3 regions of the Pseudomonas sp. Z003-0.4C(8344-21) genome follow, and region 2 is predicted to be linked to each of the others. Evidence: riboswitches for the same ligand, from Rfam matches in the RefSeq annotation. Region 2 holds a riboswitch; each other region holds the start of a gene.
What was found. Region 2 has a riboswitch for cobalamin ahead of BLU24_RS16285 (CbtB domain-containing protein). Riboswitches for the same ligand answer to the same signal wherever they lie in the genome.
Positions count from the first base shown of each region.

Region 1: another riboswitch for cobalamin. It lies ahead of BLU24_RS13265 (ABC transporter substrate-binding protein); the one in region 2 lies ahead of BLU24_RS16285 (CbtB domain-containing protein).
Region 3: another riboswitch for cobalamin. It lies ahead of cobO (cob(I)yrinic acid a,c-diamide adenosyltransferase); the one in region 2 lies ahead of BLU24_RS16285 (CbtB domain-containing protein).

Region 1 covers NZ_LT629756.1:2,855,665-2,861,107, reverse strand. The annotation lists gene katG (catalase/peroxidase HPI) at 1-173, shown strand, start outside; gene map (type I methionyl aminopeptidase) at 254-1,045, opposite strand; gene BLU24_RS13270 (ParD-like family protein) at 1,042-1,389, opposite strand; cobalamin riboswitch at 1,623-1,816, shown strand; gene BLU24_RS13265 (ABC transporter substrate-binding protein) at 1,959-2,972, shown strand; gene BLU24_RS13260 (FecCD family ABC transporter permease) at 2,969-3,985, shown strand; gene BLU24_RS13255 (ABC transporter ATP-binding protein) at 3,982-4,746, shown strand.
Region 2 covers NZ_LT629756.1:3,576,542-3,581,984, reverse strand. The annotation lists gene BLU24_RS16310 (SET domain-containing protein) at 1-205, opposite strand, end outside; gene nfuA (Fe-S biogenesis protein NfuA) at 475-1,059, shown strand; gene cobM (precorrin-4 C(11)-methyltransferase) at 1,160-1,906, opposite strand; gene BLU24_RS16295 (cobalamin biosynthesis protein) at 1,985-2,398, opposite strand; gene BLU24_RS16290 (CbtA family protein) at 2,395-3,096, opposite strand; gene BLU24_RS16285 (CbtB domain-containing protein) at 3,107-3,304, opposite strand; cobalamin riboswitch at 3,422-3,643, opposite strand; cobalamin riboswitch at 3,728-3,939, shown strand; gene cobW (cobalamin biosynthesis protein CobW) at 4,041-5,111, shown strand; gene cobN (cobaltochelatase subunit CobN) at 5,115-5,443, shown strand, end outside.
Region 3 covers NZ_LT629756.1:4,551,699-4,557,141, reverse strand. The annotation lists gene BLU24_RS20515 (PQQ-dependent sugar dehydrogenase) at 1-1,125, opposite strand, end outside; gene BLU24_RS20510 (hypothetical protein) at 1,192-1,776, opposite strand; cobalamin riboswitch at 1,940-2,163, shown strand; gene cobO (cob(I)yrinic acid a,c-diamide adenosyltransferase) at 2,245-2,856, shown strand; gene BLU24_RS20500 (cobyrinate a,c-diamide synthase) at 2,853-4,253, shown strand; gene bluB (5,6-dimethylbenzimidazole synthase) at 4,250-4,900, shown strand; gene cbiB (adenosylcobinamide-phosphate synthase CbiB) at 4,897-5,443, shown strand, end outside.

The sequences.
Region 1 (5,443 bases), 720 kb from region 2:
CCGGCGCGCCGAAATGGACCGCAACCCGGGTGGATCTGGTGTTCGGTTCCAATGCGCAGTTGCGCGCGCTGGCCGAGGTGTATGCCAGTGCGGATGCACAACAGCAGTTCGTCAATGACTTCGTCAAGGCCTGGACGAAGGTCATGAACCTGGATCGGTTCGATCTGAAGTAACGGCCAAAAGAAAACGCCGCTTGTTCAAGCGGCGTTTTTTATGCGTTGGATTTCACGAATCCTGACCGCCAAACGCAGTATCAACTGATAGCCGCATACCCCTCGATCTGATCCGGCCACGCCGTCAGCACTTCAAATCCGGTCTCCGTCACCGCCACCATGTGCTCCCACTGCGCCGACAGCGAGCCATCCTTGGTCAGCACCGTCCAGCCATCGGGCATGTTCTTCACGTGGCGTTTGCCGGCGTTGAGCATCGGTTCGACGGTAAAAATCATTCCCGCCTTGAGCTTCATCCCTTGATTGGGAAAGCCGTAATGCAGAATCTGCGGCTCATCGTGGTAGATCTTGCCGATGCCATGGCCGCAATACTCGCGCACCACGCTGAAGCCTTCCTTTTCGGCGAGGCTCTGAATCGCGTAACCGATATCGCCCAGCGTGGCGCCCGGTTTGACCGCGCGAATACCTGCGCACATGGCGTCATAGGTGGTCTTGATCAGATGTTGCGCTTCAGGCGTGGCCTCACCGACCACGTACATGCGGCTGGTGTCGCCGAACCAGCCGTCCTTGATCACGGCGATGTCGAGGTTGAGGATATCGCCATCCTTCAGCGGAGTAGCAGAAGGAATGCCGTGGCAGACCACGTCGTTGACCGAGGCGCAGACGGTTTTCGGGAAGCCGTGATAACCGACGTTGGCCGGAACGGCTTTCTGTACGTTGACGATGTAGTCGTTGCACAGCCGATCCAGTTCATCGGTGGTCACCCCGGCCTTGACGTGGGGTACCAGCATGGCCAGCACTTGGGCGGCCAGTCTGCCGGCCGCGCGGGATTTTTCGATCTCGGCCGGGGTGTTGAGCTTGATCTGGTTTCTCATGCGAGGGCGACTTCCTGTGTCAGTTGGTGCAGGTCGAGCCCGCCATTCTGTTCGGCGCGGATCAGCAAACGGCAGATCGCGCTGTGGTCGAGATTGGGGTGCAACTCGGCGAGCATGCCGATGCGCATCCAGTGCTCGGCCTGCGCGTTGATCGAGCGGCTGAGTGCGTTGCTGGAGATGCGCAGGTTTTCGTGCATGTCTTCGGAAATTTTTACGATGCCCATGGAGGTAATCCGATACGGAATGTATATGGATCGTATATTAGCGTTTGGGGTTCGCGTATTGCAAATCAGGGTTGTGACGTTTGTTTTTTTCAGGATCTGCAGGCGGGTGGCTAGAAGCATGCGGTCGGCTTTGGACTTGTGGTGGCCCCGCCCCTCACCCCAGCCCTCTCCCCTTGGAGAGGGAGCCGATTTCGGTTGGTTTTGAAATTTGCATTCGACTCGGTATTTCATGTCCACATAGCCCTCGCATCCACCGCAGTCAGTCCCCTCTCCCTACGGGCGGTCCGACGTTTCGGGAGGGCTAGGGTGAGGGGCTTTTCAAAAGATTCATCTCCCCCTCATCCCCCCAAATCGTCTACCATGCCGCCGCCGGTTTCCGCATGGGATTAATAGGGAATCCGAGGTGCTTGTTCAGCATCGATCGGAACTGCCCCCGCAACTGTAGGTGCCGAGCCTGCTCCTCGACTGCCACTGGGTAACCCCCGGGAAGGCCGGAGCCAGGCGATGACGCATCAGTCAGGAGACCTGCCGGCACAATGACTACTAACCGGCGGGGTGTCCGGGAAGGACATCGTGCCGTGCGCGTTTTTCGCGTGATGACCGGCCTTGCGTTATTTCCTGATGGCGCTTGATGGTGTGTTTCCAAACCGTACCCGCCCTCCCCGTACGGTTCCATTGGAGACTGCCCCATGCTGCTGCCCCGTATTGCCACCCTGTTCACCAGTCTGGGCCTCTGTGCCTTGGCGCAAGCGGCGCCCACGGTTTATCCGCTGACGATCGAGAACTGCGGCAGCAGCCTGACGTTTCAGCACGCCCCGGCACGCACGATCACCATCGGCCAGGCCGGCACGGAAATGCTCTATGCCCTGGGGCTGAGCGACAAGGTCGTTGGCACTTCGCTGTGGTTCAACGACGTGCTGCCCCAATACAAGGCGCAGAACGAAAAGATAGAGCGCCTCGCTGATAACGAACCGAGTTTCGAAGCGGTGATCGGCAAGCGCCCGGAGCTGGTCGCGGTGGAGCTGGAATGGATGGTCGGCCCGCAAGGTGCGGTCGGCACCCGCGAGCAGTTTCATGAATTGAAGATTCCTACCTACCTGCTGCCCTCCGATTGCGAAGCCAAGGACAACCTCGTCGGCTCCGATGGCACGCGGCTGGCGCCGTTTCGCATCGACAGCATTTACAAAGGCGTGAGCCAACTGGCGCAGGTTTTCGATGTGCAGGCGCGTGGCGAACGGCTCAACGAACAACTCAAGGCCAGCCTCGCGCAATCGATCGCCACGGCGAAAACCCAGCAGCGCAAGGATGTCAGCGCTGTGGTCTGGTTTTCCAGCGCCGAGATGGACATCGAGCCGTTTGTGGCCGGGCACAAAGGCGTTCCGGATTTCATGCTGAGCACCCTGGGCGTGCGCAATGTGGTCGAGTCGGATGAAGAATGGCCGACCGTGGGTTGGGAAACCATTGCCAAAGCCAACCCGACTTTTCTGGTCATCGCGCGCATGGATCGTCGGCGTTTCCCGGCTGACGACTATCAGAAGAAACTCGCCTTCCTGCGCAGCGACCCGGTGACGCGCAACATGGACGCGGTGAAACACAACCGCATCATCATCCTCGACGCCATGGCCATGCAGGCCAGCCTGCGCACCTTCGACGGCCTGGCGCAACTGGCCGCCGCCATCAACGCCTACGACCTGGCGCCATGAGCAGACGCCTGATCCGTTCGCTGCTGGTACTGCTGACGCTATCGGTTGCGCTTATCGGCGGAGTGGCGATCGGTGAGACTTCGATCGAGCCGGGCGTGGTGCTGCAAGTGCTGGCCAACAAGCTGTGGGGCGCCGGTTATGTGCTCGACCCGATCGATGAAGGCATCGTCTGGAATTACCGCCTGACCCGCGCACTGGTCGCCGCTGCCTGCGGCGCCGGGCTGGCAACGTGCGGGGTGATCTTGCAGTCGCTGTTGCGCAATCCGTTGGCCGATCCTTATCTGCTGGGCATCTCCGCCGGGGCCTCGACTGGCGCGGTAATGGTCGCCTTGCTTGGCGTGGGTGCCGGGCTGGTGTCGCTGTCAGCCGGCGCGTTTGCCGGTGCGGTGACGGCATTCGTGCTGGTGATTCTGCTGGCACGGGTCAGCGGCTCGACCAACGGTACCGGGCAGATCATTCTGGCCGGGATTGCCGGTTCGCAATTGTTCAATGCGCTGACCGCATTCTTGATTACTCGCTCGGCGAGTTCCGAGCAGGCCCGCGGGATCATGTTCTGGCTGCTCGGCAACCTCGGCGGGGTGCGCTGGCCGTCGGTGTGGCTGGCGGTGCCGGTGGCCCTGCTCGGGCTGGTCGTGTGCCTGTGGCATCGGCGCGCGCTGGATGCGTTTACCTTTGGCGCGGATTCGGCGGCGTCGCTCGGCATACCGGTGCGCCGCGTGCAGATTCTGCTGATCGGTTGCGCGGCGCTGGTCACGGCCGCGATGGTCTCGATTGTCGGTTCGATCGGTTTTGTCGGCCTGGTGATCCCCCATGCGGCGCGGTTGTTGCTCGGCACCGGGCATGCTCGACTGCTGCCGGCGAGTGCCTTGGGCGGCGCGGTGTTTCTGATTGCCGCCGATGTGTTGTCGCGCACCCTGATCAAGGGGCAGGTGATTCCGGTCGGGGTGATCACCGCGCTGGTCGGCGCGCCGGTGTTTGCGCTGATTCTGGTGGGCCGGAGGTCGGCGCGATGAACGCGGTATTGAGTTGCTCAGACTTGAGTTTCAAGGTGCGCGGCGCCGAGTTGCTGAAGGCTGTCAGCCTGCAGGTGCAACGCGGCGAAACCCTGGGCATTGTCGGGCCGAATGGTGCGGGTAAATCGACCTTGTTGAAGCTGTTGGCCGGCCTGCGCGAGCCGAGCGCTGGCGAGGTACTGCTCGACGGTCAGCGCCTGGGCAAAATGGCGCGCCGCAGCGTTGCGCAGACGCTTGCGGTGGTCGAGCAACAGGCTGACACCGATGACGGCATTCGCGTGTTCGATGCGGTGGCGCTGGGGCGTACGCCTTGGTTGTCGGCGTTGCAACCGTGGTCGACTGCGGACGCTGCCATCGTTGAGCAGGCGCTGGTGGATGTCGATGCGGTGCACTTGCGTCAGCGCGTCTGGCGCAGCCTGTCGGGGGGTGAGAGACAACGGGTGCACATCGCCCGTGCCTTGGCGCAGCGGCCGCAGATTCTGTTGCTGGATGAGCCGGCCAACCATCTCGATATTCAGCATCAGTTGACGATTCTCAGTGTTGTGAAAGCGTTGCCGGTGACTACGTTGATTGCGCTGCATGATCTGAACCAGGCGCTCAAGTGTGATCGTCTGGCGGTGCTTGAGCGTGGGGAGTTGGTGGCGCTGGGCAAGCCGCTGGAAGTGCTGACGCCGCAGCGTTTGTTGGAGACGTTTGGGGTTCGGGGGCGGTATTTGACTGATCCGTTTGATGGTGAGCAGATTTTGCGTTTTCACTCGTGACGTTGTGGGAGCCGGGCTGCTGTTTTTGATTGGGGACATATCCGTTGCTGCGGTTATGGCGGCTTAGGGTTTCGCCCTTACGGCGAGGCACTTTTTCCAGACGCCGAAAAAGTACCCAAAAAGGCTTGCTCCTGCGTTCGGCCCTCGCAGGCTCGGGTCCCTTCGCTGCGGGATCGCTCCGGGCGCAGCGGCTACGGTTTGCTTCGCTGCACCTACTTCCGCTGTGTACGACTTCGTCGTACGGTCGCTGCGCTCCCACGCCCGGATCAATCCCTCCACTCAGCCTTCCGATGTCGCCGGTGACGCAAGATCAAGGGCACTCGAGCTGGCGCTCATTGTTGAGTGGTTAGAAGCGGGTGGTTGGCTTGGGATTTGTGGTGTGGCTGCCCCTCACCCCAGCCCTCTCCCCAAGGAGAGGGAGCTGATTTTGGTTGGATTTGAAATTTGTATTCGACTCGGTATCGCAGTTCGGCGTAGCTCTCCCATCCACCTCGATCAGTCCCCTCTCCCTACGGGCGGTCCGACGTTTCGGGAGGGCTAGGGTGAGGGGCTTTTGATTTTCAGACTGCGCTCGAACTGAAGAAATGCAATCAAAATGTGGGAGCTTGCCTGCAAGCGATGGCGGCCTGACAGCCGACCCGCACTTGAGAATGTACTCAATCCAAGTGTAGGAGTGAGCCTGTTCGCGATAGCGGTG
Region 2 (5,443 bases):
CTGTCTCGAGTTTTTTCAAGACGCGAAAGGCTTCCTTGCACTCGCGCCCCAATTCAGAGGTGGCGGGCGGGTAGTAATAGAGCTGACTGGCACCCATGTTGACGTTATCGTCGATGAGCTCATGCAGGTAACTGATCAGGTGGTTGAGATCCTGCAATCTGCGCGGGGGCGTCTTGTTGTAGAAACTGGATAACGAAGTAGACATTCAAGGCCTTTGAACCGTAGCGGCTGGAAAAATAGTCGAAGGCGTTGAATATAGGGGTGCGGAAAACCGGCTGAGGTATACATATATATGGGTGCGAATGCGCTTCGGTTTCCATTTGTTAACGGCGCACCAACCGATCAAGCGCCCAGCCGTCGCCGTCGGCAGCTTGCGGGCGACGGCATACGCCCGGCTTTTTCCGACAAAAATACTGGGACTTTGTCCCGCGCGCCGATTGGCGTAAACTGCGCCCAAGCCTGCGAGGAGTTTCCATGACCGCCATTACCATTACCGACGCCGCCCACGACTACCTGGCTGATCTGCTGTCCAAGCAGAACACCCCGGGCATCGGCATCCGCGTCTTCATCACCCAGCCTGGCACCCAGTACGCCGAGACCTGCATTGCCTACTGCAAGCCGGGCGAAGAAAAGCCTGAAGATACGGCGCTGGGGCTGAAAAGCTTCACCGCGTATATCGATTCGTTCAGCGAAGCGTTTCTCGACGACGCCGTGGTCGACTACGCCACCGACCGCATGGGCGGCCAGCTGACCATCAAGGCGCCAAACGCCAAAGTACCGATGGTCAACGCTGACAGCCCGGTCAACGAGCGCATCAATTACTACCTGCAAACCGAAATCAACCCGGGGCTGGCCAGCCACGGCGGTCAGGTCAGCCTGATCGATGTGGTGGAAGACGGCATTGCGGTGTTGCAGTTCGGTGGCGGTTGCCAGGGCTGCGGCCAGGCCGACGTGACCTTGAAGGAAGGCATCGAGCGCACGCTGCTCGAGCGCATCCCTGAGCTCAAGGGCGTGCGCGACGTGACCGACCACACGCAGAAAGAAAACGCCTACTACTAAGGCGTTCGCTGCGAATATGAAAAACGGCGCCCCGTGAGCGCCGTTTTTTTATGCCCCCGCTTTACCCAGGGTGGGAGCGAGCCTGCTCGCGAAGAGGCCATCAAGGGCGATAAAGATGCGCATGCCCCGCCCGATACAACGACGACTCGCTGAACACCTCACTCCCCAGCACCCGCCCGACCAGAATCAACGCGGTACGCCGAAAGCCTTTCGCTGCAACCTTGTCCGCAATGTCCGCAAGCGTGCCCACCACCCAGTCCTGATCCGGCCACGTCGCCCGGTGAATCACCGCAATCGGACAATCCGCACCGTAATGCGGCAACAACTCCACAAGAATCTTCTCCAGATGATTGACCCCCAGGTGAATCGCCATGGTTGCACCATGCCGGGCCAGATTGCCCAGTTCTTCGCCCGCCGGCATCGCAGTCTTGTCGGCATAGCGAGTCAGAATCACGCTTTGCGACACATCCGGCAGGGTGAGTTCGGCTCCGAGCAGCGCCGCACAGGCGGCGGTGGCCGTCACGCCCGGAATGATCTCGAACGGGATACCAAGCTCACGCAGATAACGAATCTGCTCACCGATCGCGCCGTACAGGCTCGGATCACCGGAATGTACCCGTGCGACGTCATGGCCTTCGGCATGCGCGGTCTTGATCAGCTCGATGATCTGCTCAAGGTGCAGCTCTGCACTGTTGACCACGGTTTGCGCCTGGTGCCCCTCGAGCACTGCGGCGGGTACCAGTGAACCGGCATAGATGATCACCGGACAGTGTCGGATCAACCGTTGGCCTTTGACAGTGATCAATTCCGGGTCGCCGGGGCCGGCGCCGATGAAATAAACGGTCATCGTTGGATCCTTGGAGAAGAGGCGCGACAACGCTTCAGATGAAGATTGTTCATGATGGATGGCGGCGATTATCAGGATTTACGCGGCGCCGGCCAACGCCAGAGTGGCTTGAGCGTATTTTTGTCGGCTGATCAGCAGCTTTGCCGGCGCCTGCAGGAGTTGTTCGGCAAGCGCCAGCGCTGCGCTTTCCGCCACGCCGTAGCAGCCGGTGCGTTCGTAAGCGATTTGCGACTGGTGGCTGAGCATTGACTGGTAACCGGCCAATTCCTCGCTGCTGAAGTACAGCAGGGGCAAGGCCAGTTGTACGGCCAGTTCCTGCAGGCCCGGTTCGTCGCGCTTCAAATCGATGCTGGCCAAGGCCTTGATTGACTTGAGCTCGATGCGGTGCGCCTGCAAGGCCTGGTCGAGCAACGCGCGCAGCGTGCTGGTCGGACAGCCGCGTTGGCAGCCGAGGCCGACCACCAGCGTGGACGCCGCGCGGTCATCGCTCATGCGTGGTAGTGACCGTCGCTGTTGCGGCGGAACAACCAGGCGCTGATCAGGCCCAGGGCCAGCCAGAACGCCACGTTGGTCAACTGCGAAGCGATCTTGAACTGGCTTTCCAGCGCCTCGGGCGCGAGCATCGAATGCACCAGCGGCTGCGGCGCGCCGATCACATGCGGCACCGCGAGAATCGCTACGCCGAGCAGCTTCATCAGCCAGTGCCGGCTGAAGGCGATCAGCGACAGGCCGACGGCGGTCGAGGCCGCAGTGCCGATCCACCACATCTGCCGCGACGCCAGATCAGCCGCAGCGGTGCCCGGCAATTCCGGCGGCAGGCCCAGCGTTGGCGCCAGCACGAACGTCGCGTAACCGGCCAGCCCCCAGAGCAGGCCTTGCGCGGTTGAGCGCGGCGCACGCAGGGTGTACAGACCGGCAAGCATCAGAGCGAAACCGACCGCCACCACCAGATTGCCACCGGTGGTCGAAACCACGCGCTGCCAGCCGTTTTCCGGCTCCCAGGCTTCGCCGTCATGGCTGTGCGCTGCGGTGCCGGCCGCGTGTTCGTGGACTTGGGCGACCGGTTCGGATTTTTCAAAGGTTTCGGCCTGAAGAATCAGCGGTGAGACCCAGAAGCTTTGCAGCAGTGTGAGGAGCAGGGCGGCCAGCAGGCCGCTGAAACCTGCGGTTTGCGCAATTCGCTTGATCATTCGACAGGTCTCAGTGGCACGGAAACGCGGCGCTGTGGCGGGTATCGTGGGCGGCGTTGTGCACCGCTTCGATATGCGAAAAACCGGCGAAATACACCAGGCCCGCGCCGAGAATCGAGGCGAAGGCGGCGGCAATCAGGCGTTGGCTCAGGGTGGTGGTGCTGGCGATTTTATCCGTGTTGCTGCCGGTGCTGCTGATGATCGACATGGCGCTTCCCTATAGTGTAAGGGGCAGTCGAACGCATGCGGACCCTGCGTGACGGACACGCGGAGGTACGAACAGCGCCCGCCCACCGCGGGTTTGTTATGTCCAGTGACGCCGATAGCGCACTGTGTATTGCGGGCCGGTCTCCGGGCTCGCGAGGGGTTGGCGCCTGGCCGACCTGCAAGCGTCACCTTCCCATGCCGGGTTGGCACAGTGGTTTTGACGCTTCGCTCGCTTACCGTTGCGGGGGCAGCACCGGACTGACATGGCTCTGAGTAAAGCACATGATTCACCGGTTTCCCGTTTCACCCTGTGAAGGGCACCCGTAACAAGGCGTACAGGAGAGCATGCGGGTGGGTTTGAGTCAATTTCGGGCAGTAGTGAATATCCACGAAACCAAAGCATTGACCCATCATCAACCCATGCGTAGCCTTGCGCCTTCGAGGTTCTTCGGCATCTGTCGAAGCTAAGAAGGGAACGCGGTCAAAGCCGCGGCTGCCCCCGCAACTGTGAACGGTGAAGTTCGCTGCCACGCCACTGCCAGCTCGGTCCACGAGCCCGCGGGAAGGCGCAGCGAATGCCAGGCCCGGCGCCTGAACACTGTCAGCCAGGAGACCTGCCTCGTCACAGATTCTCACTTTCAACCGGGCGGGGTGATCCGGTGGCGAACACTTCCGGCGCGCCTGCGCGTGGCCGGTTCTCGTCCCGTATGCCCGCCGCTTTGCCAAAGGGCATACCGATGAAAACACTGGCCAAACTCCCCGTCACCATCGTCACCGGTTTCCTCGGTTCGGGCAAAACCACCTTGCTGCGGCACATGCTCGACAATGCTCAGGGCCGGCGCATTGCGGTGATCGTCAACGAGTTTGGCGAGCTGGGCATCGACGGTGAAATCCTCAAGCAATGCACCATCGGCTGCACCGAAGAAGAAGCCAGCGGCCGCGTTTACGAACTGGCCAACGGCTGCCTGTGCTGCACCGTGCAGGAAGAATTCTTCCCGGTGATGCGCGAACTGGTCGCGCGTCGCGGCGATCTCGATCACATCCTCATCGAAACCTCGGGCCTGGCCTTGCCCAAGCCGTTGGTGCAAGCCTTCCAGTGGCCGGAAATCCGCAGCGCCTGCACCGTTGATGCGGTGATCACTGTGGTCGACAGCCCGGCCGTGGCCGCCGGCACCTTTGCCGCGTTCCCGGATCAGGTCGATGCCCAGCGCAAGCTTGACCCGAACCTCGATCACGAGTCTCCGCTGCACGAACTGTTCGCCGACCAACTGGCCAGCGCCGATCTGGTGATCCTCAATAAAGCCGACCAGACCAGTCCGGAAGATCTGGCGCGTGTGCGCGCTGAAGTCGCCGAAGAGTTGCCACCTGCGGTAAAAATCATTGAAGCGAGCAACGGCCGTCTGCCGCTGGACGTGCTGATCGGCCTCGGCGCCGGTTCCGAAGAACACATCGACAGCCGTCACAGTCACCACGACCATCACCACGACGGTGATGACGATCACGATGACCACGATCACGACGCCTTCGACTCGATCTCTATCGAACTGCCGCAAGCCGACGAAAGCCTGCTGCTCGACGCGCTGACGCAACTGGTGGTGCAACACGGCATCCTGCGCGTGAAAGGCTTCGCCGCGATTCCGAACAAGCCGATGCGCTTGCTGATTCAAGGCGTAGGTACGCGCTTCGACAAGCATTTTGACCGTCAGTGGGGCGCCGACGAAGCGCGCGTAACGCGTCTGGTGTTGATCGGCCAGGAATTGGATGCAGCGCAGCTCGAAGCGCAACTGCGCGCCGCGCTCAGCGTTTAAGCCATGCACCTGCTCAGGACCCAGCCCGGCGGTTTCGTCTCGGATGACAACATTGCCGACCTTGGCCAGACGCCCGCCGAGTTGGTGATCCTGTGCAGCGGCGATTCCAGCCTTGCGCTGCTCGCCGAAGCGGCGCAGCAGTTGCCGCAAGACTACCCGAGCCTGCGTCTGGCCAACCCGATGCAGGTGCAGAATCACGCGTCGGTCGATCTTTACGTCGATGAAGTGTTGCGCCACGCCAAGCTGATTCTGATTTCGCTGCACGGCGGGATTGCCTACTGGCGGTATGGCGTCGAGCGCCTGGTGGAATTGTCCGAGCGCGGCGTGCAGGT
Region 3 (5,443 bases), 980 kb from region 2:
ATAGCCACTGTGCGGTTTGCGGTTCCACGAGCCGTGCTGGCCGATGAAGGCACCTTCCTTGAATTGCGCCGGTAGCGTGTTGCCCTCGGCGAAGGTCAGGCCCAGCGAGGCGGTGTGCGGGCCGACCGCGTAATCCGGGACGATGGCCTTGGCCACCAGATCGAGGTTCTGCGGCTTGACTCGCACGTCGACGTGCTGGCCGTAATAGCTGAACGGCCAGCCATAAAAGCCGCCGTCCTTGACCGAGGTGATGTAGTCCGGCACCAGATCGCTGCCGATCTCGTCACGCTCGTTGACCGCCGTCCACAGCGCGCCACTGCTGGGCTCCCACGCCAGGCCATTGGGATTACGGATGCCAGAGGCGAAGATCCGGTGATTACCGGTCGCCCGATCGACTTCCCAGATCGCCGCGCGACCCTCTTCCTGATCCAGGCCGTTTTCGCCGACGTTGCTGTTCGAACCGACGGTGACGTAGAGCTTGCTGCCGTCCTTGCTGGCAATGACGTTCTTGGTCCAGTGATGGTTCAGCGTGCCGCCCGGCAGATCGACGACCTTGATCGGCTGGGTCTTGATTTCGGTGGCGCCGGGCTCGTAGTTAAAGCGCAGCAGGCGATCGGTATCGGCCACGTACAGATCGTTGCCGACCAGGGTCATGCCGAACGGCGAGTTGAGGTTTTGCAGAAATACCGTGCGGGTCTCGGCCACACCGTCCTTGTCGGCATCGCGCAGCAAGGTGATGCGATTCGGGCTCGGTACGCCGGCGCCGGCCTTGCCCATGACCTTTTTCATCACCCAGCCACGAATGCCTTTACTGTCATCCGGTTTCGGTGGCGCATTGGTTTCGGCCACCAGCACGTCACCGTTGGGCAGCACGTACAGCCAGCGCGGATGATCGAGGCCTTCGGCGAACGCGGCGACCTGAGTACCGGCTGCCGCCGTCGGTTTTGCCCCCTCGGGCCAGCCGATCGCGGGGGCGATGTTCACCGTCGGGATCAGGGTCTTGTTCGGTTCCGGCAGTTTTGGCGACGGGCCAGTGCCGTCGGAGACTTGCAGGCTGGAGGTTTCGCCGCAGGCGCTGAGCCCGCCGGCGAGGGCGATGACGAAAACGAGGTGGGGCTTGCGCATTGCTGATCTTCCCTATGAATGCATTCCTAACCATAGAGGAGGGCGCAAGCCCGATGGTTCAACTGCTCAACCGCGGGCTTCCTTGAACAGCACGGCGATGCCCGGGTGATAGTTGCCCGCGTCGCTGTGCAATTTGCGGTAGGCGTAGGGGAAATACCAGGCCACGGCGCAGGTGTGTTCCTTTTGCAGGTCGTCGACCATGTCCTGCAATTCTTCGGGGCTGGCGCTGTGCTGGGCCTTTTGCGGGGCGACGAACAGGCAGCCGAGCTTGAGATCGCTGGCGTAACTGATGCGTTTGGCGTCAGAGGTTATATCGGCCAGGGGTTGGGTCAGGTTGAGGTTGTTCGCCCTTGGCCAGCGTTGTGTGGCCTGAATGAAGGCGCGGTCTTCGCTGCCGGCGATAAACAGATCGGCGCGGGCATTGCGCTCGCCGTCTTCGTTCTGTTTACGGGTGACGGTGTCGTTCAAGGTCACCAGTTCGGCCATCCAGGCGGCGGCCGAGAGCAGGCCGAGGTTGGCTTTCTCATCATGCCAGTACGGCGTATCGCCGTCGCCGCGCACGGTGTTGTAGCGGTCGATACAGTCAAACCAGCGTTCAAGCACCGGGCGCAGGAATTCCAGGCGCGGGTTGCTGATGATCATGCCTTGCATCGTCATCGTCCTTATTGTTGTGGTGTACTTTTTCGATAAAAGCATGGCTCTTTGATATCACTTGTCACAGTCTGGCACAAGATTGCCAGCAGATAATTGATTGATGGCAGTTTCTCGCCCGTTGGCCGCCTCTTTAATTGACGCTCCACCCCCAACCCTCTAACCTTCGCCGCTTGTTTCAGGTGCTCTGTGACCTGCGTCGACAGAGTGAAACAGGGAAGCCGGTGAGGGTGGTCTTCACGCGAAGCCACGACGATCCCGGCGCTGCCCCCGCAACGGTAAATGAGTGAACACTGCGTTCAATGCCACTGCTCAACAGCGGGAAGGCGCGCAGTCTGGCCAACGCCGCTCATGAGCCCGGAGACCGGCCTGATCCATCCAGCGGCATCACGGTGGGCGATGCCAGGCTTTTTGCCGTCTATTCTTGTGCCTGCCCGCCGTTTACCCGTCTCAACGGAGAGCTCCCCCATGACCGATTCCCCCGAGCGCGACGAACGCCATCTGGCGCGCATGCAGCGCAAAAAAGCCGTGATCGACGAACGCATCGCCAATTCGCCCGACGAGTGCGGCCTGGTGCTGGTGCTGACCGGCAACGGCAAAGGCAAAAGCAGCTCGGCCTTCGGCATGCTAGCCCGCGCCATGGGCCACGGCATGCAGTGCGGCGTGGTGCAGTTCATCAAGGGCCGCAACAGCACGGGCGAGGAGCTGTTCTTCCGCCGCTTCCCCGAGCAGGTGCGCTTCCATGTGATGGGCGAAGGTTTCACCTGGGAGACCCAGGACCGTCAGCGCGATATCGCCGCCGCCACGGCGGCGTGGGAAGTTTCTCGCGAACTGCTGCGCGATCCGTCGATAGGGCTGGTGGTGCTCGACGAATTGAACATCGCCCTCAAGCACGGTTATCTGGATCTCGATCAGGTGCTCAGCGATTTGCAGGCGCGGCCGCCGATGCAACATGTGGTGGTGACCGGGCGCGGCGCCAAGCCGGAAATGATCGAGATGGGCGATACGGTCACGGAAATGGGCATGCTCAAGCATGCGTTCCAGGCCGGGATCAAAGCGCAGAAAGGCGTCGAACTTTGAATCAGCCCCGTCACTGCCCGGCCGTCCTGATTGCCGCGCCGGCTTCCGGCCAGGGCAAGACCACGGTCACCGCCGCGCTCGCCCGTTTGCATCGCAATCAGGGGCGCAAGGTCCGCGTGTTCAAATGCGGCCCGGACTTTCTCGACCCGATGATCCTCGAGCGCGCCAGCGGTGCGCCGGTCTATCAACTGGACATGTGGATGGTCGGCGAGCAGGAAAGCCGTCGCCTGTTGTGGGAAGCCGCCGGCGACGCGGACCTGATTCTGATCGAAGGCGTGATGGGCCTGTTTGACGGCACGCCGTCGAGCGCCGACCTGGCGCGGCATTTTGGCGTGCCGGTGCTCGGAGTGATCGACGGCACCGCCATGGCGCAGACCTTCGGCGCACTGGCGCTGGGCCTGGCGAAATATCAGCCGGACCTGCCGTTCGCCGGGGTGCTGGCCAACCGCGTCGGCACTTTGCGTCATGCGCAATTGCTCGAAGGCAGCCTCACTGAAGGCCTGCGCTGGTACGGCGCGTTGTCGCGCGAGACCGGCATCGAGCTGCCGAGCCGCCATCTCGGCCTGGTGCAGGCCAGCGAACTGAATGATCTGGACCTGCGCCTCGACGCTGCCGCCGACGCACTGGCCAGCAGTTGCGAAGTCGCCTTGCCGCCCGTCGTCGAATTCGCAGCGCCGGACGTGACTGCTGCTGAGCCGTTGTTGCACGGCGTGCGGATCGCCGTGGCCCGTGATGAAGCATTCGCCTTCACCTATGGCGCAAGCCTCGATCTGTTGCGGGCGATGGGCGCCGAGTTGAGCTTCTTCTCGCCGATCCGCGACACGCAATTGCCCGAGGCGGACAGTCTGTACCTGCCGGGCGGTTACCCCGAGCTGCACCATGTTGCACTGGCACAGAACACTGCAATGATCGAGGCGATCCGCGCGCACCATGCGGCAGGCAAGCCGTTGCTGGCCGAGTGCGGTGGCATGCTGTATCTGCTCGATTCGCTGACCGATGTCGAAGGCACCCGCGCTGAACTGGTCGGGTTGTTGCAGGGCGAGGCGGTGATGCAAAAGCGTCTGGCGGCGTTGGCGTTGCAGGCGGTCGATCTGCCGGAAGGCTCGTTGCGCGGGCACACGTATCACCATTCGCTGACGACCACCGAACTGACGCCGATTGCCCGTGGGCTGAGCCCGAATGGTGGGCGAGGGGCCGAGGCGGTCTACCGTGAAGGGCGGATGACGGCTTCTTATGTGCACTTTTATTTTCCGTCGAATCCTGCGGCTGTCGCTGCGCTGTTTGCGCCCGGTCTTGAGACCGCCATCGCTGGCAAGCCAGCTCCCACAGGGGATTACGTTTCGTCAGGTATTGCACCGTCCACTGTGGGAGCTGGCTTGCCAGCGATGGGGCCATGACCGACAACGCATTCTCTGAAGCCGAGCGCCAGGCGGTTTACAAAGCCATCGCCGAACGCCGCGACATGCGTCACTTCAGCGGCGGCACTGTTGAACCGCAACTGTTGCGGCGTTTGCTCGAAGCCGCCCATCAAGCGCCAAGTGTCGGCCTGATGCAGCCCTGGCGTTTCATCCGCATCAGCGACCGCGCCCTGCGCGGGCAGATTCAGCATCTGGTGGAAGCAGAACGCGTGCGCACCGCCGAGGCCCTTGGCGAGCGCAGCGACGAGTTCATGAAACTCAAGGTCGAAGGCATCAACGACTGCGCCGAAGTACTGGTGGCGGCGCTGATGGACGATCGCGAAAAACACATTTTTGGCCGGCGCACGCTGCCGGAGATGGACATGGCTTCGCTGTCCTGCGCGATCCAGAATCTGTGGCTGGCGTCCCGTGCCGAAGGATTGGGCATGGGCTGGGTGTCGCTGTTCGAGCCGCAGGCGCTGGCCGATCTGCTGCACTTGCCGCCGGGTGCCAAGCCGCTGGCCGTGCTGTGTCTGGGCCCGGTCAAAGAGTTCTACCCGGCGCCGATGCTGGTCCTCGAAGGCTGGGCGCAGGCGCGACCGCTGAACGAATTGCTGTACGAAAATTACTGGGGAGTGAGTCAATGAGTGTGGCGTTGTTGAGTGTCGCCGCGGTGGCGCTGGATGCGCTGCTCGGTGAACCGAAACGCTGGCATCCGCTGGTGGCGTTCGGCAATTTTGCCGGGCGCATCGAGCAACGTTTCAACGCCGGTGGCCGCGGCTGGCGCAGCCATGGTGTGACCGCGTGGGTGATCGCGGTGCTGCCGCTGACGCTGCTCGCCACGGCGTTTTCCTGGGCGCCGTACGTGGGCTGGGTCGTTGAGATTCTTGCGCTGTACTGCGCCCTCGGCATGCGCAGCCTCGGCGAACATGTCGCGCCGGTGGCTGCGGCATTGCGCGCGGATGATCTGGCCGAAGCGCGTACTCGCGTCGGCTATCTGGTCAGCCGCCAGACCGACGAGCTCGACAGCAACGCCGTGGCCCGCGCCGCCACCGAATCGGTGCTGGAAAATGGCAGCGATGCGGTCTTTGCTGCGCTGTTCTGGTTTGTCGTCGCCGGTGCGCCGGGCGTGGTGCTCTATCGCTTGAGCAACACGCTGGACGCGATGTGGGGCTATCGCAACGAACGCT